Regions from separate parts of the Ruegeria sp. AB11 genome, predicted to be linked through region 3. Evidence: riboswitches for the same ligand, from Rfam matches in the RefSeq annotation. Region 3 holds a riboswitch; each other region holds the start of a gene.
The links. A riboswitch is a leader RNA that binds a small molecule or an ion and turns the genes downstream of it on or off. The one in region 3 is predicted to bind cobalamin.
Positions count from the first base shown of each region.

Region 1: it holds a riboswitch for cobalamin, as region 3 does, so the genes downstream of both, ACR3EJ_RS15655 (DUF1636 family protein) here and ACR3EJ_RS22515 (DUF1636 family protein) in region 3, are expected to answer to the same signal.
Region 2: it holds a riboswitch for cobalamin, as region 3 does, so the genes downstream of both, ACR3EJ_RS06625 (hypothetical protein) here and ACR3EJ_RS22515 (DUF1636 family protein) in region 3, are expected to answer to the same signal.

Region 1 covers NZ_JBQFJO010000001.1:3,125,205-3,132,064, forward strand. Annotated here, with positions in the region: gene ACR3EJ_RS15645 (hypothetical protein) at 1-922, opposite strand, end outside; gene ACR3EJ_RS15650 (NAD(P)-dependent oxidoreductase) at 1,224-2,180, opposite strand; cobalamin riboswitch at 2,326-2,528, shown strand; gene ACR3EJ_RS15655 (DUF1636 family protein) at 2,614-2,994, shown strand; gene cobW (cobalamin biosynthesis protein CobW) at 2,991-4,046, shown strand; gene cobN (cobaltochelatase subunit CobN) at 4,052-6,860, shown strand, end outside.
Region 2 covers NZ_JBQFJO010000001.1:1,291,084-1,297,943, reverse strand. Annotated here, with positions in the region: gene ACR3EJ_RS06645 (bifunctional 2',3'-cyclic-nucleotide 2'-phosphodiesterase/3'-nucleotidase) at 1-710, shown strand, start outside; RNA gene ffs (signal recognition particle sRNA small type) at 750-848, shown strand; gene rsgA (ribosome small subunit-dependent GTPase A) at 1,007-2,035, shown strand; gene ACR3EJ_RS06630 (alpha/beta hydrolase family protein) at 2,052-2,927, opposite strand; cobalamin riboswitch at 3,049-3,269, shown strand; gene ACR3EJ_RS06625 (hypothetical protein) at 3,357-3,764, shown strand; gene ACR3EJ_RS06620 (protein-tyrosine phosphatase family protein) at 3,768-4,271, opposite strand; gene ACR3EJ_RS06615 (DNA polymerase III subunit gamma/tau) at 4,443-6,203, shown strand; gene ACR3EJ_RS06610 (YbaB/EbfC family nucleoid-associated protein) at 6,404-6,748, shown strand; gene recR (recombination mediator RecR) at 6,813-6,860, shown strand, end outside.
Region 3 covers NZ_JBQFJO010000002.1:648,214-655,073, reverse strand. Annotated here, with positions in the region: gene ACR3EJ_RS22535 (lysylphosphatidylglycerol synthase domain-containing protein) at 1-492, shown strand, start outside; gene ACR3EJ_RS22530 (iron ABC transporter permease) at 644-1,657, opposite strand; gene ACR3EJ_RS22525 (ABC transporter substrate-binding protein) at 1,659-2,606, opposite strand; gene ACR3EJ_RS22520 (ABC transporter ATP-binding protein) at 2,623-3,408, opposite strand; gene ACR3EJ_RS22515 (DUF1636 family protein) at 3,405-3,761, opposite strand; cobalamin riboswitch at 4,000-4,207, opposite strand; gene ACR3EJ_RS22510 (catalase family protein) at 4,540-5,607, shown strand; gene ACR3EJ_RS22505 (peroxidase family protein) at 5,626-6,860, shown strand, end outside.

The sequences.
Region 1 (6,860 bases), on a different contig from region 3:
GCCTTAGGATTTTGTCCAATTCGCCGGTGACTTCTGCGGGTGCTACTTGCCGGGCCAAATCAGACATTCGGGCCTGCGCTATTCGCCATTGCTCTCCACCAAATTCTGCGGACGCACGCTCAACTCCTTCGACAATAGCCGCGCTGTCAGTGCTTTTCACAAAGTAAGGGTAATCTGCACCCAGATAATATTCGGCATCGTGAACCTGCCGATTTACCAACACATTTGCCCCAATAACAGCTGCGTTGAAACCCTTAGTGAAGGGCTTAGAGGACAACACTCCGCGAGTGAGAACAGGGCTCGGGTCACGCGTGCAAATGTGAAAGTTTGCCTCTGATAGTCTTGCGATGAAGGCCTCCACATCACCTTTACCGTTATAACCGGGCACTACTGACTGCTCTGCCAGAGCGGGCGGCAAGACAACGTTATCAAGCAGTCCGAAATAACCCAAATTGAATTCCGCCTTGGGTGCAGATTCCGGAACGAGTCGCGGATCCGCATGATGCCTCAGATGGCGCACCTGAACACCCGGAGTCGGATCAAGCGCGGGCAATCCCTGGCACAAGCTACGCTCACCCTGATACGAAGCAGCGATATGGACGTCCACAAAACCGGCTTCCAGTTGCCCGGCAATGACATCCAGATGATCAACGCAAATGCCTGCCGCGACTTTCTTCAAGGACGCTCTAAACTCCTGCCCCAAATTTGATGCAGCACTTTTGTGAAAAATCACAATTGCGTCCCTGCAGGAGTCTACAAATCGCTGACACGCATGTACCCGAGAGGCTTTGGGAGCCAACACGACTTCGAATGTGTATCGCTCCGATAAATGCGCGCGCGCCATTGCAGCCAACTGGTCAACACGCATCGCCTTGCCACCCATTGTTTTCTGGCCGATGCGATATGCAAAGATCACTTTCATGTCCGAGTTGCTAAGCTATGCATAGCGCAACGTTCCTCCGAAGCGGGGCCAACTCTCTGAAACTGCATCGCAAATTGAATCGGGTTCGTGGCCTCTGGATCAATTGTCAGAGTGTTATCCATCTGATCAATGAAAGCTACTTCCAAGTCGAGTGGTTCCCAATCCAAAACCGATCGCTGCAACCAGGCAATCAACTCCAATTAATGTGCTTAATTCTTGCAACGCCAGAGCTCAACACATCACAAAGAACCAAAGAGTTGAAGGGCCTTCATCAAAATCAAGTAATCTCTTTATCTTGACCTCAAGCACTCCGTCGATATTGCGGGATCACCTCATAGCCCGGCTTTTCTGGCTCATCGTCCAGCATCTCGGCTGGAAATCCCGGTGCCCGAATCTCAAGCCCGGTCGCATCCTCCAGCCGCCTGATGATGTTGGGAGATAGCTCTCTCTCTCCATAGCGAGAGATCCCGTCCTCAAAAATCTTGATCATCACCGGGTTTATCTCCAGCGGCACCCCGGCGCGGTCGGCGACCTCCTGAAACAGACCGATGTCCTTTTTGACCAGATCCATGGTGAATGAAATATCGCGGGACCCATTCAGAATCACTTGGCTTTCCGTTTCGTGCACAAATGATGTGCCCGACGAAATTTTGATCGCCTCATAGGTCGTGCCAAGATCCATCCCTGCGGCCTTTGCGGTCACCAAAGCCTCGGCGCAAGTGATCAGATTTGCGGTTGCCAAATAGTTTGTCAGCACCTTCAACACTGAGGCCGATCCCAAATCGCCTGTGTGCAAAACGCGGCGCCCCATCGTCGTCAGGAACGGCAGAATGCGCTCAAATGTTTCTCGATCGCAGCCTGCGAAGATCGAAATATTGCCCGTAGCCGCCCGATGACATCCGCCCGATACCGGGCAATCGACTGCAGCCCCCCCACGTTCGATCACCGAAGCACCCAATCGTTTTACTTCCGCTTCGTCGGTGGTGGACATTTCCATCCAGATCTTACCGGATGTCACTTCGGACAGCATCTCCTGCATTACCGCGTCCGAGGCGGCAGGAGATGGCAGACAGGTAATCACGGCGTCACAATCACGCATCAATTGGGCGGGGCTTTCAGCTGCCTTCGCACCCTGCGCGACAAAACCAGACACAAGATCAGGGTTGAGGTCATGAACGGTCAGGTCAATCCCATTGCGCAGCAGCGAGCCCGACAATTTTCCGCCCACGTTTCCCAGCCCGATGAAGCCTACTTTCATATGACGCTCTCCCTGTTCGTCTTTCGATGCACATGCGAACACGCCTGTTGACCTAAGTCATGCCGTCCAGCGACCCTCAGAGGTCGCTTTTTTGCCCCTGTACGCACAGTTGAGCGAGACTCGCTTGACAAGGGGGGTGATGCTGTCCCAAGAGCCAAGTGTTGGTGTCTGCAGCAGCAGATGAAAAGGGAATGCGTCAGCGGATTTTCCGTCAAACGCAGCCGCCCCCGCGACCGTGACCGGAGAGGGTGCCCAAGCCACTGGCGAATGCCGGGAAGGCGGGACATCCGACAGAGCACCGCTCTGACATCCGCAAGCCGGGAGACCTGCCAACGCCCGAAGATGAAACCGGACGGGGTGTTCCGGTGTGGGGCTTTAATCAGCCCGCATGAAACCCCGTCCCCCACGAAGAGGATTTGGGGGGATGAGAGACATGACCGACACCACACCGGTCGAACTGCTGGTCTGCACCACCTGTCGTCGCGGCCTACCCGTCGAAGACGACGCCCAACGCCCCGGCACATTGCTGCACAAAGCGCTTGAACAGGCCACCCTGCCCGAGGGCATCACCTTGAAAGCAGTAGAATGCCTTTCAAACTGCGATGAGGGCTGTTCTATCGTGCTGCGTGGTGGACCTGATCGATGGACATTCGTCTATGAGCATCTGAGCGAAACCGATCACGTCGAAACCATCATTGAAGGTGCCACCAAGTACCTTCAGACCGAGGACGGGCTGGTCAAATGGCGTGAACGCCCCGAACACTTCCGCAAGAATTGCGCGGCCCGTATTCCCCCGATTGGAGCGCTGAAATGAGCAATCTCGAAAAACTGCCCGTCACCGTGATCACCGGCTTTCTGGGCTCGGGCAAAACGACGCTGGTCAAGCATTTGATGCAGAACCCGCAAGGCAAGCGCTTGGCTGTTGTAGTCAATGAGTTCGGCGATGTGGGTGTCGATGGCGATATCCTGAAATCCTGCGCAATCCCGGATTGCCCAGCAGAAAACATCATGGAACTGGCCAATGGCTGCATCTGCTGCACTGTGGCCGACGATTTCATTCCCACGATCGAAGCGCTTATGGCCTTGGAGCCGCGCCCCGATCACATTCTGATCGAAACCTCGGGCCTGGCTCTGCCTAAGCCGCTGCTCAAAGCGTTCGACTGGCCAGACATTCGCTCGAAAATCACAGTCGACGGCGTGATCGCTTTGGCCGATGCCGAAGCGGTTGCCGCTGGTCGGTTTGCACCCAATGTCGAAGCGGTAGATGCCCAGCGCCTTGCCGATGAGTCGATCGACCACGAGACTCCACTATCGGAGGTGTTTGAAGATCAGATCTCTTGCGCCGACATCATCCTGCTGACCAAGCCGGATCTGGCCGGTCCCGAAGGTGTCGCCAAAGCCAAAGAGGTCATCGCGGCCGAAGCCCCTCGCCCCCTACCCGTCGTCGAAGTCGCCGAAGGTGTCGTGGACGTGCGCGTTGTCTTGGGCCTTGAAGCTGCCGCCGAGGACGACATGGAAGCGCGTCCCAGCCATCATGATGGTCATCACGATCACGAGCATGACGATTTTGAAAGCATCATCCTCGAACTGCCGGAACAGACTGATCCGCTGGATCTGGTCGCCAAGATCGAACGCCTGGCAAAGGAACTGAACATCCTGCGCGTCAAAGGCTATGCCGCGGTTCAGGGCAAGCCCATGCGCCTGCTGGTACAGGCCGTCGGCTCGCGGGTACGTCATCAGTATGACCGCCCGTGGGAACCTGGTGAAGAGCGCCGCTCGCGCCTTGTGGTCATCGCCGAGCATGATGATATCAAAGAGGCCGAAATCCGTGATATCCTTGTGGGTGTGACCGAGGCCGCCGAGTAAGATTCATGCACGTCGTCTTCCGCGAAAGCCACGGGTTAGAGGAAACCGAGACCCCAACCGATCTGGGCCAGAGCCCGGCGGACTTGGTGGTGCTGTCATTTTCTGACAGTGACCTTGGCGCTTTCGCGGCGGGCTGGCATCGCGGTGGCGGGCCAGACGGGCGCATGCCAACCCTGCGGTTGGCCAACCTGACAGCTCTAAAACATCCCCTGTCAGTCGACACATATGTTGAACAGACGCTCGAGGGGGCCAAAGGCATCTTGATCCGCCTGATTGGCGGCGTGCCATATTGGTCTTACGGCTTGCAGCAGGTTCTGGCACTGGCACAGGCCAAGGGGATCGCATTGGCTGTCCTGCCTGCGGACGGGCGCGAGGATACGCGGCTGGATGAGTACTCCACCCTGCCCGTCTCAACCCTGCGGCGCTTGGCGCATCTGTGTGATACCGGCGGAGAGGTTGCGGCACAGGCCGCGCTCGCACAGATGGCGCTGGCGGCGGGACTATATGCCGGTCCGGTGATGGGGGCAAAGACCATACCGGATTACGGCGCCTGGTGCCCGGATCGTGGCGTGATACCGGCGGACACAGCTTTTTCGGGCGATGCAAAACGCATTATTGTCACGTTTTATCGGGCCTACCTGACCTCTGCCGACACTGCCCCGATCGCGGCTTTGATCCGCAGTGTGAGATCGCGTGGATTCGAGGCCATTGGCCTGTTCGCCCCGTCGCTCAAAGCGCCAACCGCCGCTGACTGGTTGCGTGAGACGATCGTGGCGCTGAAACCTTCAGCGATCATCAATGCCACCTCCTTTTCGGGCAAGGGCGCATCAGGCACTTCACCCTTGGATGCTGCCAATGTGCCCGTCTTTCAGGTCGCCCTCGCGACCTCGCGCCGCAAAGCCTGGGCAGAAGCGGAACGCGGGCTTTCGCCTGCTGACCTCGCCATGCATGTGGTGCTGCCCGAGGTCGACGGGCGGATTAACGCGGGCATCGTGTCGTTCAAAGAACCGGGCAAGCGCGATCCTTATCTGGAATATTCGCGTTTTGCCCACCAGCCCGAACCTGACCGGATCGAAGCTGTCATCGATCGGGTCTCTGGCTGGCTGGACCTGCACGAAAAGCCCAGTTCGGATCAAATACCGGCGCTGGTTCTGTCGACTTACCCGGGTAAGGACTGGCAGATGGCGCATGCAGTTGGCCTTGATGCGCTTGCTTCAGCCGAAGCGATGCTGACCGATCTTCAGAATGAGGGATATGCAACCGCACCGGCCGAGCCGATTGCCGAAACCCTGCTGGGCGCCCGGATTTCATGGTCATTGCAGGACTACCTGATTGCGCATGCAGAGCTACCCGATCAATTGCGCGCCGATCTGCAGGCGGTCTGGGGAGACCCCGAGGACGATCCAGCGTTCGCAGATGGAGCATTCCATTTCACGGCCCTTCGGCGTGGCAACGCTGTGGTTGCGCTGCAGCCAGAACGCGGCATGCCAGAACTGCGCGAGGATGACTATCATGACCTTTCGCGCACCCCTCGGCACAGCTACGTCGCCTTTTACCTTTGGCTACGCAAAGGGATAGGCGCGGATGCTTTGATCCATATTGGTGCCCATGGCACGCTGGAATGGCTGCCAGGTAAATCGGTCGCTTTATGCAATGAATGCTGGCCCGAGGCGTTGATCGGTAAACTCCCGGTGATCTACCCGTTCATCGTCAATGACCCCGGCGAAGCTGCGCAGGCCAAGCGCCGGATCGGTGCAGTTACGCTGGGCCATATCCCGCCCCCGATGAAAGAAAGTGGTACGCCGGATCGCATGGTTCGGCTGGAAGCACTGCTGGATGAGTTCTCGAACGCGGACGGTCTGGACCCCAAGCGCCGTGACCGGTTACAGGAAGATATCCGCGACGAGGCCCAGGCCATTGGGCTGGCAAGCGACCTTGGCCTCGATCAGGCCACCTGCATCGCCGAGGCGATCACGCGCATTGATCGATTTGTCTGCGATATCAAGGAAAGTCAGTTCGGCGACGGCCTGCACATCTTTGGACGGGTTCCAGATGTGACGGGTGATTTCAACCCCGCGCCTTCTGCCCAAGCTGAGCGCAATGCTCTGGTCGATGCGCTAGCTGGCAAACGAATCGAAGCCGGACCTTCAGGCTCTCCCTATCGCGGGCGCTCAGACGTGCTGCCTACTGGGCGGAATCTTTATACCACCGACCCGCGTTCTGTGCCCACGCGTGCGGCCTATACTCAAGGCGTCAAGCTGGCAGAGGAGTTGGTGCGTCGACACCTGCAGGAAGAAGGCGACTATCCTAAGGGGCTGATCGTCGACCTGTGGGGCTCGGCCACGATGCGCACCGCAGGCGAGGAATTTGCCATGGCGCTGCACTTGCTGGGTGTGAAACCGGTTTGGGACAAAGGCTCGGAGCGTGTTTCGGGCATCGAAGTGCTGCCGATCACCGACCTCAGCCGTCCGCGTCTGGACGTGACCTTACGGGTCTCGGGCCTGTTCCGTGATGTGTTCCCAACGCTTTCGGCGCTTTTTGGTCAGGCCGTACGGGCACTATCTGAACGGGATGAGGCGCCCGATTGGAACCCTTATGCCGGTCAGGAACCGGCAGCACGGGTCTTTGGACCGGCCCCCGGCAGCTATGGCGTCAACATGACCCAACTATCCGAAATCTACACCGATGATGCCCGCTCAAAGGCGGGTGAGGCGTGGTTAGATGCCAGTTCCTTTGCACTGGAAGGTGAGCACATCACGAAGGACGTCGATGGCATTACGCGGCGTGTCGCCAATGCTGACAGCTTTGTACACC
Region 2 (6,860 bases), on a different contig from region 3:
ATCCCGTCCTGTCAGCCGCCGCCCCGACCAAATTCGGAGGCCGCGCAGGCACTCGATTTTATACCGATGTCCCGGCGGGAAGTATCTCGGTACGCAATGTGGCTGATCTGTGCGTGTTTCCAAACGAGTTGCGCGCCACTTTGATCACCGGGGAACAGGTTCGTGACTGGCTTGAGATGTCCGCCGGACTGTTCAATCAGCTTTCGCTGAATGATCCCGCCAACCTCATCGATCCTCTGCGGGCGGGGTATTACTTTGATGTACTGCATGGCGTGACCTGCCGGTTCGACCTGTCTCGACCCGCTCGTTTCGATGCAACCGGACGGATCACAGATCCTGGCCATAGCCGCGTTCGCGATCTTACATTCGAAGGGCTGCCTGTCGCCGCCAATCAAAAGTTTGTTGTTGCACTCAACAATTATCGCGCCAGCGGGGGCGGTCATTTTCCTGTCGACTTTCAAGCAGATCAGATCAAGCTGCCGTCGCTGCGCATTCACGAAATCCTGTGCGATTACATCGCGGGAAGATCGCCCGTAGACCCATTGGAACAAGCTCCTCAACCGTTTTCTTTTGTGCCGAGCCGAAGCCGTGGAGCAATTCTGACAACCGGTCCCGGCGCGGACAAATACCTGGAAGAATTGGCGGATTATGATCCCCAGATACTGCCCCGTGATACCGATGGGTTTATGCGTATTCATCTGACCTTCTGACGGGTTGCCATTTTACAGCCGGAGGCCTATATCGATGTTCGAGAGGTTGGCGCGGGCGAGCGCCTCGCCAACCTGGTCAGGTCCGGAAGGAAGCAGCCACAACGAGCCCCGCTTGGGTCGATGTCCAACCTCTCACTTTGAACCCATTAGCCGTAGGAGGGCGTTTATGATTGTAGCAATGACCCTTCGGGCAGACCGGTTCTGATTCTTTTTTCCAGCTGACTGCCTGAATACCTCACCTGCGAATGCGCGTTCGCCATTCGACAGGATTGTTGTTTCTTATCACAGGCAGACACATGTCACTTTCCTTATCGGACCTCGGATGGTCCTCTCACTTTGCAGCTCAGCATGCGGCTAAGCCGTCTCTTCTCCCCTTTCGCATCGCAGCCGTTCACCGGGATCGGTTGATCGGGTTGAGTCCAGAAGGCGAGACTCCCCTACTCTGTCCAGACCAACCAACTGGTGCTTTTGCCGTCGGAGATTGGGTGCTGACCGATGAAAACAAACGCATACGCAGTGTTCTGGAACGGCGCAGCCTGCTGCAGCGCCGGGCTGCGGGCACAGGCGTCGCAGCACAGTTAATCGCGGCCAATGTGGATGTGCTGTTCATCGTCAGTTCCTGCAATGCCGACTTCAATCTGCCCCGACTAGAGCGCTATCTTGCGCTGGCCCATCAGGCAGGCAGCTATCCGGTGATCGTTCTGACCAAGTCGGACACCTGCGACAACGCAATTGCTTATGTCGAACAGGCCCAGTCACTGGCCCCGTTTCTGACAGTTTTGGCCGTAAATGCCTTGGATCAGTCCGATATCGAACAGGTCCTGTCGTGGTGCCCGAAAGGACAGACCAGCACCCTGGTCGGATCTTCTGGCGTTGGCAAGACGACACTCGCCAACGGGATGACTGGACAGGATCAAGCCACCGCAGGCATTCGCGAAGATGATGCGCGTGGCAGGCACACAACAACAGCGCGTGCGCTACATCGAATGAGCAACGGAGGTTGGTTGATCGATACACCCGGCATGCGTGCGTTACGCCTGTTGGACGCGCAAGAGGGTGTGGACGAGGTGTTCTCTGATATCTCGGACCTGAGCATGAACTGTCGATTCTCAGATTGTCAGCACAACACCGAGCCCGGCTGTGCGATACAGGCTGCAATCGAAACCGGGGCACTTGATCCCGCACGGCTGGACCGATGGCGCAAGCTGCGTCGCGAAGATCAGCACAATTCGGCTTCGGTGGCGCAGGCACGCGCACGCGATAAAGCGTTTGGAAAAATGGTGCGCAGCGTGATGCACGAGAAAAAATCCCGCAAGGGACTGTGACCTTTCTGGGCACCGGTTACCGGTGCCCAGCATTTCGGGCGATCAACCTGGGCCAGACGGCAGCGTTTCGCCGGGCAAACGCGCCGATATGGCCGACTTCGGATAACCCGAATTCACTTGCCGAAAGCAGATGGCACCGCACACCTGAACCATAGAGATCGGCAAGCCGCCAAACCGCCTCAGGGGGCACAACCTGATCATCCTCAAAGGCGAATATGTCAACTTGCTTGCCCATGTCGGCCCAGCGGTTTGCCGGCAACGTGTCTCCGATTTCGGGTACATAGCTTTGGGGCGCTGTGCACCATTTGCGCCATTGCCAGTAAACTCGGGATGGCAGATTTGTTCCAAAACCCAAAGCCTTTCCGGGCAAATACCCGAGCGCATGCACCGCCAGGGGCGCATGACCGTACCAGAACAACGTCGCCAAAGCGCGGTAAGGCCAAGGATGATCCTTCAGCGTTACCAGGCCGGAACAGACACAGATCATCCTGTCGATCTGATCGATATCGGGTTGGACCGGACCAAACATCCCGCCCAAAGAATGCCCAATACTCCAAAGCTTGGCCTGTGGAAACCTCCGCCGCATTTCGGTCCGTGCAGCCGGAATGTCGATCAGCGCCCAATCCGCCATGGTGACACGCGATTGCTTTTGTGAGCCTGTCAGAGAGTGACCAAAATCCCTGTAATCATAGGTAAGGCAGGCCATGCCGTGCGCTTCTGCGAGCCATCTTGCGAAATGCTGGTAGTAATCTCTGGGCACACCGGTTGCGCCGTTGATCACAACAACTTTGTCCGGTTCTTCGACTGGGTGATAGAGCCGTGCCGACAGTATTGCCGGGCCGGACTGAAACTGAATGTCCTCGGTGACAACCGCTTGCTGTGTGTCCAACATGGTGCCCTCTGAAATCAACTGAACCGATCAGTTCACCCAAGGCGCGCCGAGTCAAGGTTGACGTGGCTGGACCGCGCGTCACATGCCATCATCAATCTTCTTGACTCCCGAACGATTGTACCGCTAGCGATGACGTGATGGTTCTCGCGCCCAACCGGGCCGGGATGAAAAGGGAACACGGTGCGGTTCTGCGCGGATAAAACCGAAACGAACCCAGTCCGAGACTGCCCCCGCAACTGTAAGCGGAGAGTGATGTCGAAATGCCACTGGCCTTGAAGGTCGGGAAGGTCGGCAAAGCAATGACCCGCAAGTCAGGAGACCTGCCATCAAATCGAAACTGAAACTCGGGCGGGGTGTCCGGGCAGGGCAAGACCGCATGCATGCTGTCCCTCCTGATTGATGCCCCTGCCCTGCGCGGAGGGCGCATGAATGATCTGGAAGACCAACACGCATAAATTCTCGGCAACAATTTGCCAACGGACCGGGAAAAACTGCCCCGCTTTGGCACGACTGGCACGGGCACTGGCCACTTCGGTTGGAAAAGCTGGCCCCACGACCACCGCAGGATTCGGAATCGAAGGAAGCTGCGATTTGACTCATTGTGCCAGTGGGTGCACCGCCCGATTTCGCTCCGGTCCCGAAGAAACCCGAGTGTTCTGTGATGCCGATTCAGACGTCGCGATCGACCATCTGGACAGCTATGCAGATCTGATGTTTGGCACGGACTCGCGCCCCATCCCTGCAGGCACCTTGTCCCGACCGCCGTGCGCAATGCTGGAAGTGTTAACCCTGAGCGGAAACACTCGGGCGCGGGCTGAATACCGTCCGTCGGCCTGATCGCTATTCGGCTACCAAAACACTGGCAGGCGCAGTCGCCCAGCGCAGCTGCGCGTCAGTTTCAACTGCACATGGGCGCAACGCTCGCAATCTTTTCAATGCCTCGTCCGGGTGCTCTCCACACTCGACCATCAAGCGCAATACAGCCATACCAGAGCGGCCACATCCGCCTTTGCAGTGGATTAGTACTCGGCCTCCACCCGATAATGCGTGGCGAGCGGACTCGCTGGCATCCACCCAGCGCATATCAATGTCGTCGGAAGGTATACCGTAATCCTCGACTGGCAGATGAACCCAGCGACAAGCACGGCTGCGAACATCGGCCCCAAAATTCCTGGCGCCATCAAGGATCATCTCGACCTCGGTAGTCATCGACAGTATAAGGCCGGGCTTCCATCCGGTAACCGCATCAAGATCACCGGAATAGTCTCCTCCTCGCCCTGGCATTGAAGTTAACGCAAGCGTGCCCCCGCCCACTTGAAGTGCATGGATAACAATCTGAGACATTCTACGCTCCCCCCCGAAACGCTGATCAGAAAATCTTTCTGGCTGGTCTTAGACTGTACGATATTAACCGCGTCGGCCGGCAATCCAAAATGAAAATCCTCGCGGCTTGCTGTGGACGCGGACAGCGGGGCCCTCTACGCTGCGGCATAACTCGAATCCGACAGAGCAGACATGACCGATACGCCAAGCCCCGCCTACCAGGTTCTTGCCCGCAAATACCGTCCTGAAACATTTGCCGATCTGGTCGGTCAGGACGCGATGGTACGCACGCTGAAAAACGCGTTCGAGGCGGACCGGATCGCTCAGGCCTTTATCATGACCGGCATCCGTGGCACCGGTAAAACAACCACAGCCCGGATCATCGCGAAGGGGATGAATTGCATCGGGCCTGATGGCGAAGGTAAACCCACCACCGAACCCTGCGGTCAGTGCGAGCATTGCGTGGCCATCATGGAAGGCCGCCACGTCGATGTGATGGAGATGGACGCCGCCAGCCGGACTGGTGTGAACGACATCCGTGAAATCATCGACAGTGTCCGCTACCGTGCCGCCAGCGCACGCTACAAGATTTACATTATCGACGAGGTCCACATGCTATCGACCAGCGCTTTCAACGCGCTGCTCAAGACGCTTGAGGAACCACCCGAGCATGTGAAATTCATCTTCGCCACGACCGAGATCCGCAAGGTCCCGGTCACGGTTTTGTCGCGCTGCCAACGTTTCGATCTGAGGCGGATCGAACCCGAAGATATGATCGGCCTGTTGCGCAAGATCGCTGAATCCGAGAATGCGCAGATCGCCGATGACGCATTGGCGCTAATCACCCGAGCCGCCGAAGGATCCGCCCGTGACGCAACCTCGCTGTTGGATCAGGCGATTTCGCACGGTGCGGGTGAAACCAGCGCAGATCAGGTGCGCGCCATGCTCGGGTTGGCGGATCGGGGTCGAGTGCTGGATCTGATGGACATGATCCTGCGCGGTGATGCGGCCAGTGCTTTGACCGAACTTAGCGGACAATATGCAGAAGGTGCTGATCCTCTGGCTGTGCTCCGCGATCTGGCTGAGATCACCCATTGGGTTTCGGTGGTCAAAATCACCCCCGATGCCGCCGAAGATCCAACCGTTTCACCCGACGAACGTGCCCGAGGCCAACAGATGGCCGAAGCGCTGCCAATGCGTGTTCTGACCCGCATGTGGCAAATGCTGCTCAAAGCTCTGGAAGAGGTCTCGGCTGCACCCAACGCCATGATGGCTGCAGAAATGGCTGTGATCCGCCTGACCCATGTGGCCGACCTGCCAAGTCCGGAAGAACTGATCAAGCGCTTAAAGGATGCACCTCCATCCCCCAATCCCGCGTCGGGTTCGGGTATCGGAGTGCCAGGCCAGGCGAGCGCTGCGCCACAGGCCTCTGCCCGACCGGCCTATACCTCTTCGGCCATCGGTGGGAATGCAGGCGGACTGAATGCAGCTCTAGCTCAGGACGTACAGGCAGCACTAGCGCGGTATCCCACTTTTGAACATGTGGTTGAATTAATCCGTACCAACCGGGATGTGAAACTGCTGGTCGAGGTCGAAAACGGGGTACGCCTCGTGTCGTACCAACCGGGACGGATCGAATTTACCCCGACCGACAATGCCCCGACCGATCTATCTCAACGGTTGGGTGCATCGCTGCAGCGCTGGACGGGTAACCGTTGGGCAGTATCGATTGTCTCAGAAGGCGACGCTCCGACAATTGCGGAAGTTCGGGATGCTGCTGATCTGGCTCTCAAAGCCGAAGCGGAAAAGCATCCACTGGTGCAAGCGGTTCTGAGTCATTTCCCGAAAGCGCGGATCAGAAGCATCGAAACAGCCGATCAACGCGCTGCTCAGGTCGAAACTGAAGCCCTGCCCGAAGTAGATGACGAATGGGATCCGTTCGAGGAAGACTGATCCTGTAAGCGATCTCCTCAATTCAGCCAGGTGCTCCCGTGCCGCCACGGCTCCTCGGCTGACGCCGACGATCCTGCCCGGGCCAAACCGAGGAAAGGTCTTGTCAAAGGTCTTGACGACGGGCGGGAGTGTCCTGACCTCTTGTGTCGCGCGGTTACGCTTCGTATCTAGGCCTCAAATCGAGTGACAGGAGATTACCGATGCTTAAAGGACTCGGCGGCCTGGGTGACATGGCCAAAATGATGAAATCTGCACAGGACTTGCAGAGCAAGATGACCGAGATGCAGGAAGAGCTGAACAACCTGATGGTTGTCGGTGAATCTGGCGCCGGGCTGGTCAAAGCCACCGCGACTGCCAAGGGTGAGTTAAAAGGTCTGGATATCGACCCGTCGATCTTCAACGGCGATGACAAGGAAGTGGTCGAGGATCTCATCCTCGCTGCGATCAAGGACGCCCAGACCAAGGCGCAGGAGCGCTCGCAGGCTGAAATGGCCAAGCTGACCGAAAGCATGGGTCTGCCCGCAGACATCAAGCTGCCGTTCTGATACACCCTCCTGACGGATCAATGGCCGGGGCTTACTTACCCGGCCTCTTTGCAGGAGCTTCGCGGTGAGTTCGAACAGCGACATCGACAATCTGATCGACCTTATGGCCAAG
Region 3 (6,860 bases):
GCTCTAATTGGATTTACATTTGGTGCAGCTCCCCACTCACTAGAAATATCTGATGTCATACCTATTCATTGGCTTGTACCGACAGCGATGGTTATTGCCATTTTGATGATCATACTGATTACAAGAAAACTTCGAACACTCCCCAACGCGCCGTCGCGACAAAGGCTTATCTACGGATCGTTGCTTGCTTCCATCTTCTTCTTAGCCATGGGCTTTACTCTGTTGGTATTGGTAGGGTTGGTTTCCGGTGACTATGACCCTGCGATCATAGTCATTGCCGTTACGTCATGGCTGTTAGGCTATGTCACTCCTGGCGCGCCTGGAGGGATCGGAATCCGTGAGTTTGTTCTGCTCATCTTCTTACAGGCCTACATACCTGAGGCAGAAGCGCTGATTGCAATCGGGTTGTTCCGCGTGGTCACATCACTAGGTGATCTGGCATTCTTTATCGGCGGCGCTTTTCTGTGGCGTATCTCGCCAAGAGTAGAATGATCATTTGATTGTCAAACTTGTAACCCGACTGCATCTTTTAGATAAAGTAAACTATTGAGAAGCAATCAATTTTAGGCTCATTGTAACCATTAACAAGCGGAGATGCGATTAAATCCGGAAAGCGATAGCTGCGGCTGTTAGTCACTTAAATTCACCGCTGGTTTCTTGCTGTTCTGAACAAAAGCAAAAATACAAAAACCGAACCTATGGAAGTCGTGACAATCCCTACTGGCAACTCCTGTGGCGCCAGTAAAAGCCTGCTGAGAATATCCGAACCGGTCAATAACGCAGCGCCAACAATTGCGGCAGTCGGTACAAGGTGGCTGTGCAAAGGTCCCGCAATTCCGCGGGCTATGTGTGGCACCATTAGGCCAACAAATCCGATCACACCCGCCACCGAGACAAAAACTGCAGTTGCCAAAGCTGCCGCGAAAAACATGCTGAATCTCAATCCCTGAACAGGGACCCCAAGAGTTGCTGCAGTTAAATCCCCCGTAAGCAGCGCGTCCAACCAACGACTGCGATACAGAGAATACGTTAAGATCAGGATCAGCCCAACACAAACAAGGGGGAACGTCTCCCAGCGGGCCAGGCCCAATCCACCTAGCATCCAGAAGATCACCGAGTGGGCAGCGCGGTTGTCACCCGCAAATATCAAGTAGTTGGTGATGGCTGAAAAGAGGAATGAAACCGCCAATCCTGCCAGGATTAGTTTCTCTGGCGCACTTGTGCGCAAACCGTGAACCAGCGCCAATACAACGCCTGACGCGACGAGCCCTCCGCAGAAGGCGGCGAGCGGCAGTGTCCAAAAACCCAGCACATCTCCGGTTACGGTGATGACAAACACCGCACCTGCGGCGGCCCCCGAAGACAAACCAAAGAGAAAAGGGTCGGCAAGATCGTTGCGAGTGGTGGTTTGTAGGACGACGCCAACGATACCAAGTCCGGCGCCTATCACAGCGGCGAACAATGCACGGGGCAACCTGAGATCAAACACGATCCGGTGCATCGGAGACATCTCGCCGTCGTCGATACCCGTGCCACGCATAATAGCAGTAAATGTCTCAGACACCGGGATCGAGGTGGTTCCGTAAATCGTGGAAACCAGCACAAGGGCGGCCAAAATAGCCGCCCCCAGCAGAAGTGTTAGGCCAAATCGGCCCATATCAGTTGAGGCCCGGATGCATCGCTTGAGCCATTTTCGAGATCGCCTCAATATTTGCGGGGCCAGGTGTCAATTCTTCGTACCGCAACCCGATCCAACGCTCATTCTTGACGGCATCTGTCTGCGACATCACCGGATGCTCTTGCAGGAATTTGAAGGTATCTGCCGCGCCGTTGCCGGTCTGATAATCCAGCAGCACCAGGAATTCGGGGTTAGATGCGGCCACGGCTTCCCAGGAACTACGCCCCCAGCTTGTATCCATGTCATGGGTGACATTCTCACCACCCGCCGCAGCGATCATAGCATCGGGAATGGCAAACTTCCCAGCAGTGAACGGTGCATCCGCCGGACCATCCAACAAGAAAACTCGAGGTTTCGGCAACTCGGTCGTTTGCGCCTCGATCGCGGCCAATTCGTCTTTCCATTCGCTCACTAGCGCCTCGGCCTTGTCCTCGACCTGCATAACCTTGCCAAGACGCAGAACATCGTCAAACAGCAGGTCCATGCTGGACTCGGGGCGATCCTTGTCCAAATGCACACAGCTTTCGGTCAGGATCATGGTTTTGATCCCGAAGGGTTCCAATGTGTCTGGTGTCACATCCCCACCCGGTTTCATTCCATAATACCAGCCCGCGAAAAACAAATCTGGGTCCGCTGCGACGAGGTTCTCAACAGTGGGGTATTTCGGCGCGAGCTCCGGAATGTCACCCCGCAAGGTATCGAATTCCGGGCTGGTCTTGTACCAGCCGGTGATCCCGGTGAGGCCGACGATCTTGTCCTGTAGCCCCAAAGCAAAAGCCATATCCGTCATGTTCATGTCATGCACGACCAACCGTTCCGGCAACGTCTCAAACACAAGGGGTTCGCCGCAATTGTCCACGGTGACTTCCTGCGCTGCAGCGCTGCTTGCAATGGCAGTGACCAAAGCCACGGACCAGATGTGTTTCATCAATATTCTCCTGAGTTTATGTAGAAACAGTGGTTCTTCGGATATCAAGAGCCGGTATCACGCGACCCTCATGGTGAAAGCACAGATAATCCACGCCAAAGGTTTCACGGACCCGTTCGGTCGTCAGAACTTCGGCGACCGTGCCAAATCCGGTCAGGCGCGTGGATTTCATCAAAGCAACATGTGTGGCGAATTCAGGGATCATGACCAGATCGTGCACGATCATTACCACTGTGACCCCAAGATCAGCGACCAGCGATAGCATCCGCCCCTTTGCGTCAGGGTCCAGATGATTTGTGGGTTCATCGAGAAACAGCAATGAGGGGTTTTGTGCCAAGGCGCGCGCAATATGCGCACGCTGACGCTCGCCCCCAGAAAGCTGAGCCATCCGCTTTTCTGCCAATGGAGCCAGATCAGTGAGGTCAAGTATCCGGTTCAGTTCGCATGCATGATCTTCGGCCGAGCGATCTGCGCGAATGGGAATCTGACCCAATGCCACATAATCACGCAGTGACAGACGCCCGTCAGGAAATTCCTGCTGGCTGACAACGGCTATCATGCGGGCGCGTTCTTTTGCGGATAGGTGCTTGAGGCTTTGTCCATTCATACGCACATCCCCCAATGCCAGTGCCTCGGCACCACAGAGTAGATTCAAAAGCGTAGTTTTACCTGCCCCGTTCGGACCAGCGATCGCAAGAATAGCGCCCTCGTCCAAGGCGAACGACACGCCTTGCAACAAGATATCTCCGTTAAGCGCGTAATATTCCAGATTTTCGGCAATCAGAAAGCTTTGCTTGGTCATAGCGCTTCCTCAAGCTCAATACGCGGCAGGCGTGAGAGAGTTTTTGTGAACAATGCCCGTGGCCGATCAGTGGCATTTGTCCAACCATCGCCACTGCGCAGATACTGATGGGCAAATTCAACGATCGCGTCCAAATCTTCATCTGTAGAAATGTCACCAAATAGATATTGTGCTTTGCCAAGGGACTGAAAGCCGATGGTGGTTGGCCTTTCACAACCCGCCATACAATTCACAGAGCGGATCACAAATTCCCTCGGCAATCTATGCTTCAACGCCTGGGGTACTTTGTTTGCACTTTCGCCACTTCTGCAGCTCGCGCAGACAAGAAGGATATGATCAACATTGTTCGTCATCTCGCCACCGTTTATTGCGCAATTAAGGTTTTTGCAATGTTATATCGTAACGCTTTGAATATTCTGAACACCGCTTTGGGCACCCCGCGTCGGCGGTTCACGTTGTCGACAATGTATTGATCAGCGATTTTCGCATTTCTCACTCCGCTTGTTTCCAAGCGCAGACGGAAGCTGCCAGTCGTGTGCACACGTGTGAAACGTGTCATCAATACCTCCTTCCAGGACGCCCCGCCCCGGGTTGGTTGAACAATTGATGGCAGGTCTCCTGACTTGCGGGTCCGCGCTTGGCCAACCTTCCCGACCCTTGGGGTCAGTGGCTATTTGGCATAGCTCACCGCTTACAGTTGCGGGGGCAGTTACGGAATTGGCGCCGCTTGGCATTCCTCACCGTATTCCCTTTTCATCCCTCTGACGTATCGTTGGGAACCATCTGTTGCCTGAGTGCCCGAGATCAAGAAATGCGTCAATAACTTTCTGTCAGCTTAAGTCTTCGAAGGTAAGCCAACGCAACGCCAGCGATTACGGCGCCAACCGCGTCCGTTTCGAAGTCGTAAATCGATTGATCCCACCCGACCAATTATTGACCGGTATACTTCATTCTGACGCGAAAACGGCTGTTTGGGATCAAAAGGAATGAGGCAATAAGGCTGCCATAAGTCACTTTATTTGAAAGAAAAACCAAAAAGGGTTAATCTGCGGGCATTTAGAAGGGGTTGGCTGTCAGATATCTTTGTAGAGGTTAATTATTGCCTGGGCTTGCTCGGGAAAAGGGGGTTCGTTGACACATTCTTTGCCAAACACTTCACCTGAAGACGTGGTTGACGATATCATCGATCAGAATTTTGAAGCGATCGCGAAGTGGAAAGGTCGAAGGTTAAGAGCGCAACATGGGCGCAGCCATGGATGTGTCAAAGCCACTTTCACAATCCGGGACGATCTGCCGGAAAGGTTGCGCCATGGCCTTTTCGAAAAAGCAGAAAGTTATTCTGCAGCAGTTCGCTTTTCCAACGGTGCGCATCTGGATGATCGCAAAACCGATGCCCATGGAATGGCGGTCAAACTATTTGATGTGCCGGGCACCAAACTGATCGACGTCGAGGCACTTTCACAACTCAACATCTCTCAAATCAGCGATGAGTTCGACTTTGTTCTTGTCGATCGGGACACTTTCCCCAGCTACCTTTCCGACGATTATGAACGGCTAAGCAGCCTGATCGCCACACTGCAAGCCCTACAGCACGCGGCAAATAAGCGTCGCAGCTGGTCATTGAAGCTGATCACTCGAGGGTTGGTGGCCCTGTTTCGCGCATTTGCCACACAAAAAGGCAGGCGACGTCTTCAGACTGCGAGCGATTTTGCCTCGAACTACATGCAGTCGCCATTCGAGGCGCATTTCTGGTCAACGACGCCCTATCGGCTGGGGACTGACCTGACAGTACGATACCTCGCCCGCAGCGTTCGACATAAGGTAGCAACTAAACCGGTGGACGAGCATGACGGCATCAGCCTGAAACTCCGTCAGGACGTCGCCAGTGACGGCAATCGATTTGAGTTCTGTATAATCGAACCACCGCGTAACGATGGCGACTTCGATCCGCTCGATAACCGCGTCAGATGGGCCTGCGATCCACAGCCAGACGCACCACTTGACCCGTTTCATCGCACGGTTACACCCATCGCAGATATTACCATCGAAAAAGATGCAGCATTTGATCCGCTCGATGGTGATACCCTGTCATTTTCACCATGGCGTGTGACCGCCGAGCACAAACCTCTGGGCCCGATCAACGCAATCCGGCTTAAGACTTACCTCAGCCTCGCCCGCGCCCGTTTTCCAAACCGATGATCAATTGGAGCCATTTAGATGCTGAATATTGATGATCTTATCAATCTTGGGTTCAAGATCGCACCACGCACGACAAGCTATATCTCAGCTATGAGGCTTGCGAATGCAGCGCGGGTGCACCGGCCGCGGCCCTATACATTGGGTGCGGACTATACCAGCTGGCCAGGCGTCTATTCCAACCGCTGGATTGGTCGTCACACACCGCCCGAAGATCCTTCGCCGATCCTGCCATCGGAAAGTGAAGTGGCCGACTTGTTTCGCCGCAGAACACAGATAGATGGCAGCCCGCTCACCCTATTGTGCCCGCAAGGCACGACCGTTCTTTTCATCTCGGTCGCGCAATGGTTCACCGACAGCTTTCTGCGGACCTTCGGGCCAACCGGACCGTTTGATCAGACTGATTCAAACCACGAAGTCGATCTTTGCCAGATCTACGGGTTGAATGATTTTCAAACTGATATGTTGCGCGAAAGAGACCCCGAAACAGGCGAAATGACCCACCGACTGGCGTTTCGGATGGATGAGAACGGCGAGATGTGGCCACCGAAGCTGTTCCAGAAAGATCAATCCGGTGGAGTTAAGCTGGCCCCGCCATTTGATGGCAGTCTCGCCGAGGGTGATAATGCCGCGCGGCCCCTGCATGATCCTTGCAAGCTGCGTAACTCCTTGAAACGCGCGCATCCCGAGCTGACGCGCCAACAAGTCGATCAAAGGCTGCTTGATTTTCACGCAACCGGCCTGGACAACGGCAACGGCACGATCGGCTATACTGCCATCAACACATTGATGATGCGCGCGCACAATACATTTGCCGATCTTCTCTTGCGCGAGAAACGCGGCACTGACGGTTGGGATAAAGAGCGCGTGTTCCAAACCACGCGGTGCACTCTGATCGCGCTGCTGATCAAGCTGGTGATTGAGGACTATATCAGCCACGTGGCAAACATGCCTTTTCATCTGCCGGTCGGCGTCAACCGCTGGCAGCGTTGGCATCATTCAAACCAAATCGCGATTGAATTCAATTTGCTTTACCGTTGGCATTCAATGATCCCCGAGCGTTTCATCATCGACGGCGCTCAGGTCGAGCCGACTGGATTCCGGTTCAACCCTCGACTCGTCGAACAAACGGGACTTGAGGAAATGATCCGCTCTCTCTCGCGCCAACCCGCAGCCAGGATATCGCTGCGCAATACACCTGATTTTCTGTTCGAAAGGCCTGCAGAAGGTGTGCCCTCACCGGTCGAAGCAACGAT